Regions from separate parts of the Pseudonocardia xinjiangensis genome, predicted to be linked through region 2. Evidence: riboswitches for the same ligand, from Rfam matches in the RefSeq annotation. Region 2 holds a riboswitch; the other holds the start of a gene.
The links. A riboswitch is a leader RNA that binds a small molecule or an ion and turns the genes downstream of it on or off. The one in region 2 is predicted to bind cobalamin.

Region 1: another riboswitch for cobalamin. It lies ahead of cobN (cobaltochelatase subunit CobN); the one in region 2 lies ahead of metE (5-methyltetrahydropteroyltriglutamate--homocysteine S-methyltransferase).

Annotation. Positions count from the first base shown of each region.
Region 1 covers NZ_CP192009.1:2,168,378-2,172,006, reverse strand. The annotation lists gene cobN (cobaltochelatase subunit CobN) at 1-1,703, opposite strand, end outside; cobalamin riboswitch at 1,739-1,858, opposite strand; gene ACQPZA_RS10275 (serine/threonine-protein kinase) at 1,933-3,465, shown strand; gene ACQPZA_RS10270 (cyclodeaminase/cyclohydrolase family protein) at 3,472-3,629, opposite strand, start outside.
Region 2 covers NZ_CP192009.1:3,152,324-3,155,952, forward strand. The annotation lists gene ACQPZA_RS14950 (MFS transporter) at 1-942, opposite strand, end outside; gene ACQPZA_RS14955 (hypothetical protein) at 1,147-1,434, opposite strand; cobalamin riboswitch at 1,691-1,899, shown strand; gene metE (5-methyltetrahydropteroyltriglutamate--homocysteine S-methyltransferase) at 1,936-3,629, shown strand, end outside.

The sequences.
Region 1 (3,629 bases), 980 kb from region 2:
GGGTCGTTGACGATGAACGGGTAGACCAGCGGCAGCTCGCCGAGCACGGCGTCCGGGGCGCACTCCGCCGACAGCCCGAGCCCCTTGCCCGGCAGCCACTCCAGCGTGCCGTGCTTGCCGAGGTGGATCACGGCGTCCGCGCCGAACTCGTGGTCGAGCCAGCGGTACGCCGCCAGGTAGTGGTGCGACGGCGGCAGGTCGGGGTCGTGGTAGATCGCCACCGGGTTCTCCCCGAACCCGCGCGGCGGCTGGATCATCAGCACCACGTTGCCGAACTGCAGGGACGCGAGCACGACGTCGGTTCCGTCGACGTAGAGCGACCCCGGCGGCTCGCCCCAGTGCTCCCGGATCCCGTCGGTCAGCGCGGACGGCAGCGCGTCGAACCAGCGGCGGTAGTGCTCCAGCCGCACCCGTGACGGGGCGGCGGCGAGCTGGTCCTCGGTGAGCCACTCCACGTCGTGGCCACCGGCGGCGATCAGCGTGTGGATCAGCTCGTCGGAGTCCTCCGGGAAGTCCCCCACCGCGTAGCCGGCGTCCCGCAGCGCGCGCAGCAGCACCACCGCGGACGCCGGGGTGTCCAGCCCGACCGCGTTGCCGACGCGGGCGTGCTTGGTCGGGTAGCTCGACAGCACCACGGCGAGCTTCCGCTCGGCGACGGGCGTGGCCCGCAGCCGGGCGTGGCGGACGGCAAGCCCGGCCAGCCGGGCCGCGCGCTCGGGGTCGGCCCGGTACACGGGGATGTCGTCGCCCGCGTCGACCTCCTTGAACGAGAACGGCACCGTGATCAGCCGGCCGTCGAACTCCGGGATCGCCACCTGCATCGCGGCGTCCATGGGCGAGAGCGCGGCGTCCGAGTCGGCCCAGGTGGCCCGCGACGTGGTCAGGCAGAGCCCCTGCAGCACCGGCACGTCCAGCGCGGCGAGCGCGCCCGCGTCCCAGGAGTCCTCCTCGCCGCCCGCCACGGCGTCGCTCGCGCGGGTGCCCCCCGCGGCGAGGACGGTGGCGACCAGCGCGTCGGCCCGGCCCAGGAGCTCCATCAGGCCGTCCGCCCCGGCGGACGGGACACCGCGCAGCGACCCGCAGAACACCGGCAGCGCGTTGGCGTCCCGCGCCTCGATCGCGTCGCAGAGCGTGTCGACGAACGCGGTGTTTCCCGACAGCTCGTGCGCCCGGTAGAAGACCACCGCAACCGTCGGACGGCCGGGGACCTGCTCGCGCTCGCCGTGCACCCCGAAGTCGGGGGCGGGTGCGGGCGGGGCGAACCCCTCGCCGGTCAGCAGCACCGTGTCGGACAGGAACCGGTGCAGCTCGCGGAGGTTGTCCCGCCCGCCGGCGGCGAGATAGGCCAGCGCCTCCGACGTCACACCGGCCGGCACCGTCGAGGCGGCCATCAGCTCCGCGTCGGGCGCGGCCTCCCCGCCCAGCAGCACGACGGGACGCCCGGACGCCACGAGCGCGTCGACCCCCTCCGGCCAGGCGCGGCGCCCGCCGAGCAGCCGCAGCACGACCACGTCGACGCCGTCGAGCAGCGCGGCCAGGCCGGCGGGCTCGACGCGTGCCGGGTTGGCCGTGCGGTAGAGGGCCCCCGAGCTGCGGGCGGCCAGCAGTTCGGTGTCGGCGGTGGACAACAGCAGGACGGTGCTCGGAGCCCCGTCGGCGGCGGACCCCTCCGGGCCGGCAGTGGCGGAGGCAGCGCGCGTCATCAGCGTTCCTTCCGAGGGTCCGCGCCCTCTACTCGGTGGGAGGTGCGACGGCAGCGAGTGTCTGGCTCCCAGGCCCGCGCGTGCCGGCCCGGTGACAGTGGCGGGACCGCGCCGGACTCACACCGGCTTCCTCCACTGACGTCGGGGAGCACTGGAACACATCGGGAGGTCACGGGTCAACGCGGCGTGAGGATGCCGACGCCCCCACGATCATCCCTAGACTGCGCCGATGATCTCTGACGTGCCAGAACCCGGCATCCCGGGGCTGGCCCGTCCCGAGGTGGTCGGCCAGGGCGGGTACGGCACCGTCTACGCCGCCGAGGAGCCGGAGTTCGGCCGCCGGGTCGCCGTGAAGGTGCTGCACGAGCGGCTCGACGGCGACGGTGTGCGGCGCGCGTTCGTCCGCGAGTGCCAGGCGATGGGGGCGCTGTCCGGGCACCCCCACATCGTCACGGTGCACCGCAGCGGCACCACCGCCCGCGGCGAGCCCTACATCGTGATGGACCTGATGTCGGCGGGGTCGCTCGCCGACCGGATCCGCCGGGACGGGCCGCTGCCGTGGGCCGAGGTCCTGGACGTCGCGGTCACGGTGGCCGGAGCGCTGGAGACGGCGCACCGCGCCGGCATCCTGCACCTGGACCTCAAACCGGCCAACGTGCTCGTCTCCCGCTACGGCGAGCCGAAGCTCGGGGACTTCGGCATCTCGCGCCTGCCTGGCGTCACCGAGACCACGGCCGTCGGCCGGATCCGCGCGAGCGCGGCCTACGCGTCGCCGGAGCGGCTGCTGGAGGGGCACGCCACCCCCGCCGCCGACCTCTACGGGCTCGGCGCCACGATGTTCGCGCTGCTCACCGGCCGTCCGGCGTTCGTCACCGACACCGAGGAGCTGTTCGCCACGGTCGCGCGGATCGCCCGGGACCCGGTGCCCGACCTGCGCCCGGCAGGGGTGCCCGACGCGGTGTGCCGGGTGGTGGAGCGGCTGATGGCGAAGGCGCCGGGCGACCGGTTCGCCTCCGCCGCCGAGGCCGCCGAGGCCCTGCAGGGCGCGCAGCGCGCCACGGGACAGCCGGTCACCCGGGCCGTCGTCGATGGCCCGGCCGCCGGCGGGCCCGGCACCACCGCGACGGTGTACGTCCCGCGCCTGCCTCCCCCCGCCGTCCCGGCCCCGCAGTTCGCACCGCCGCCCGCGCTGGTGCCGCCCCGGCGCGGGCGCCGTCCACTGGTCGTGGCCACGGTCGCCGCGGTGCTGGTGGCCGCGCTCGCCACGATCGCGTTCCTGCAGCTCGTCGACCGTCCACGGTCGGTGAGCGCCGCACCGAGCGAACCCGCAGCCGCCACCGGCACGTCGGGCGCCGCGCTCCCGCGCGAGCACCTGGTCGATGTGGCGCCGGGGGTGGCGCACCCCGCGCTGGAGGAGGCCCGCACCGTGATCGACGAGTACGTCGCGGGGATCAACGAGAACCGCTACGCCGACGCGTTCGCCCTCCTGCACCCCGACTCCGACATCGCCAGCAGCGGGCTGGAGGTGTGGGCGAAGGGGCAGGCCACCACGGTCATCCACAACCCCGTGCTGACGGCGGTGCGCGACGACGACGCGGACGGGCTCGAGGTGGACGTGGCGTTCACCAGCACCCAGTCCGCCGAGCTGGGCCCGGGCGGCCAGACCTGCACGAACTGGCAGCTCACCTACCGCCTGGCCGGCCCCGCCCCTGGCCTGCTGATCCGCGGGGCGCGCACGATCGCCCCGCCGCAGGCCTGCTGAGAGGGTTCAGGCCTGCGCCGCGCGCGCCCGCGCGGCGTCGGCCACCGCGCGGGCGCTTGCCAGCGCGTCGTCGGGCGGGTCGTTCGCCGCCACCAGCTCGGCGGCGGTGGCCGCGGCCGCCGCCGCGAGGTGGATCGCCGCCACCGCGTCGCCGTGCAGGTTCG
Region 2 (3,629 bases):
CGCGACCAGCACGGTCGGCATGAACACCGTGACGGTCACCTGAGCGCCGAAGGTCATCGCCGACACCACCCAGAGCACCACCGTGTTGCGGGCCAGCCGGCCCCGGAACACCTCCGCGAGCCGCACCCGCTGCCGAGGCAGCCGCGCGCCCTCCACCGCGTCGATGTAGCGGGTGGTGGGCATGCCGGGTCGCCGGCGCAGCCGGTTCGCGGCCAGCCGGGTCAACACCGTGTTGGCCTCGTCGACCCGGCCGTCGACCAGCAGGTAGCGCGGCGACTCCGGGAGGAACCAGCGGTAGGCGAACACCAGGAGCGCGGGGATCGCTAGTACGCCGAACAGCCAGCGCCAGGCCACCGTGGGCCCGCCGAGGGCCGTCTCCAGCGGGCCGAGCATGAGGGCGCCCAGCGCGGACGAGGCGAAGATGCCGAGACCGCCGCCCGCGACGTTCACCGTGGCCACGGCGGCGCCCCGGAACTTCGTGGGCATCAGTTCCGCGACGAGGGTGATCCCGGTGCTCAGCTCACCGCCGAGGCCGATCCCCACGACGAACCGGGCGACGAGCAACCACACGAAGCTCGGGGAGAACGCGGCGGCCAGTGCGCCCACGGTGTACAGCGCGAGGGTGTACATCATGGTGATGCGCCGCCCGTAGCGGTCCCCGGTGACACCGGCGATCAGGGATCCGATCGCCATACCGGCGAACGTCACCGTGGTCAGCAGCCCCACCTGGGCGTTGGACAGCGACCACTGCCTGGCGATCAGCGGCGCGGCCAGGCCGACGTCGTACTCCTCGATCGCGTTGACCAGGGTGCCGGCTGCCACCAGGACCAGGATGAGCACGTGCGCCCGCCGGAACGGGATGCGATCGAGTGCCGAGGCGAGCTCGTGGCCGGCGCGGTCTCTGAGCTGTTCGAGATGCTCCGACGACGCCGGGTTCGGCATGGTTGCTCCGGATGGGCGAGTACGTTTCCCGGGATCGGCACGGCGTCGAGCGCTCGTCCGCCGGTCCGATCGTGATCGATCGCCGCTGAGGGCCGGCCGGTGGGTCGTTCGCCCTGATCAGGCGCGGTAGGAATCCGGCTGCGGCCAGCGGATCGTACATCGCGGCCCCGGCTGCCGGGCGCGGGAACGTGCTGCTGATCGTGGTTACGGGGTCCGTCCACGGCGGACTGGCCGGGAGCGACCAGTGGGCCGGCCGGTGCTGCTCCGCGCTCGTGGGACGTCGGCGTCGGGACCTTCGGCGTGGTACGCGCGGTGCACGATGTCCCACAGCAGCTGGACCGCGATGGTGACGACGGTCGCGGTGGTGTCCGGGGCGCAGGCGAGCGGGTCGGAGCTCTGCACGGGGTCGGTGCCCTCAGGTGCCGGGGGGCGCGACGACAGGGCTTCCTCGATCCGGGTCGCTCGTGGGACGTCATTGCGGTCGGAGGTCATGAAGGCACCATTCGGTCGGGTGGACGGCTGGAGGGGCTGCCGGCGGGCGACCGCGGCGGTGATGCGGCGGGCATCGGTGCCCACCGCTCACACAGCCTCGCGCTGTGGGGACGCCGGTCGCATCGGTGAAGGCCCCGGTACGGGCCCTGGCCGGCGCGGCCGACCGTCGCTCAACGATGGTCGATCTACAGGAGACGTCAGGGTGTCACGGTGTCGGACCACAAATCTGATGGTGGACTTTTGTGATCTCGCCACTAAGGTCGGGGACGCCGACGGTTCGGACGGGTCACCGTCCGAGGCAAGAGGGAACCCGGTGAGAGTCCGGGACTGCCCCCGCAGCGGTGAGTGGGAACGACCGCCGTCACGAAGCACTGGGCGCGAGCGTCTGGGAAGCGACGGCCAGTAGGAGCACCAGGTCGGTGCGTGCCCGCGAGTCCGAAGACCTGCCGCCGGCACGCGCACCGCCTGGTGCGCGTCGACCGCGCTCGCGAGGAGAGAGCAGTGTCAGAAGTACAGTCCCCTGGATCCACCGTGCTCGGGTATCCGCGGATCGGTCCGCGCCGGGAGCTCAAGCGTGCCGTCGAGCGCTACTGGTCCGGAGCGTCCTCGGCCGAGGAGCTGCAGTCCGTGGCGGCGGCCCTGCGCCGCGACACCTGGGCGGAGCTCGCCGGCTCGGGGCTCGACTCGGTGCCGTCGAACACCTTCTCCTTCTACGACCAGGTGCTCGACGTGGCTCGGGTCGTCGGCGCGGTGCCCGAGCGGTTCACCGCACTCGGCCTGACCCCGCTCGACGAGATGTTCGCGATGGCCCGCGGGCATGACGGCGTGCCGGCTCTGGAGCTGACGAAGTTCTTCGACACCAACTACCACTACCTGGTGCCCGAGCTGGGGCCCGGTAGCCGCTTCGCGCTCGCCGACCGCAAGCCGCTCGACGAGTTCACCGAGGCGCTCGCGCAGGGAGTCCTGACGCGGCCGACGATCATCGGTCCGGCCACGTTCCTCCTGCTCGCCAAGCCGGCGCCGGGCGCACCCGCCGGCTTCGTCCCGCTCGACCTGCTCGAGCCGCTCCTGGACGTGTACGTGCAGGTGCTGGCCGAGCTGGCCGCCGCCGGTGCGGAGTGGGTGCAGCTGGACGAGCCGGCGTTCGTCGCCGACCGCAGCCCGGCGGAGATCGACGCGCTCGGACGGGCGTACCGGAGGCTCGGTGAGCCGGCCGACCGGCCGCGGATCCTGGTCGCGAGCTACTTCGGCGACCTCGGCCCGGCTCTGCCGGTGCTGGCCGGGACGCCGGTGGAAGCGCTGGCTCTCGACCTCGTCGCCGGCCGGGCCGACACCGCGGCGGCCGTGCCCGCGTTGCGCGACAAGACCGTGCTCGCCGGGGTCGTCGAGGGCCGCAACGTCTGGCGCACCGACCTGGACGCGGCGCTGGCCACCGCCGCCACGCTGCTCGGCACGGCGGGACGGGTCGAGATCGCCACGTCGTGCTCGTTGCTGCACGTGCCCTACGACCTCGACGCCGAGCCGGCGCTGGCGCCGGACCTGCGGGCACGGCTGGCGTTCGCCCGGCAGAAGGTCCGCGAGGTCGTGCTGCTCTCCCGCGCACTGCACCAGGGCCGCGACGCCGTGGCAGGCGAGTTCGCCGAGACAGGGGGAGCGGCGGTTCCCGCGCAGCGCGACGAGCGGGTCCGGGCCCGGCTCGATGCCCTGGGCGCCGGCCACTATCGGCGCGGCAGCGCGGAACGACGCGTGTCCGCCCAGCGCGCGCACCTGGGCCTGCCCCCGCTGCCGACGACGACGATCGGCTCGTTCCCGCAGACCGGCGCGATCCGGGCCGACCGGGCGGCGCACCGGGCCGGCCGGCTCGACGACGCCGAGTACGTCGAGCGGATGCGGGCCGAGATCGCCAGGGTGGTGCGCCTGCAGGAGGACATCGGGCTCGATGTGCTCGTGCACGGGGAGCCCGAGCGCAACGACATGGTGCAGTACTTCGCCGAGCACCTCGCCGGGTTCGCCACCACCGACCTGGGCTGGGTGCAGTCCTACGGAAGCCGCTGCGTGCGGCCCCCGATCCTGCACGGCGACGTCAGCCGCCCCGAGCCGATCACCGTCGGCTGGTCGACCTACGCGCAGTCGCTCACCGCGAAGCCGGTCAAGGCGATGCTGACCGGCCCGGTCACGATCCTGGCCTGGTCGTT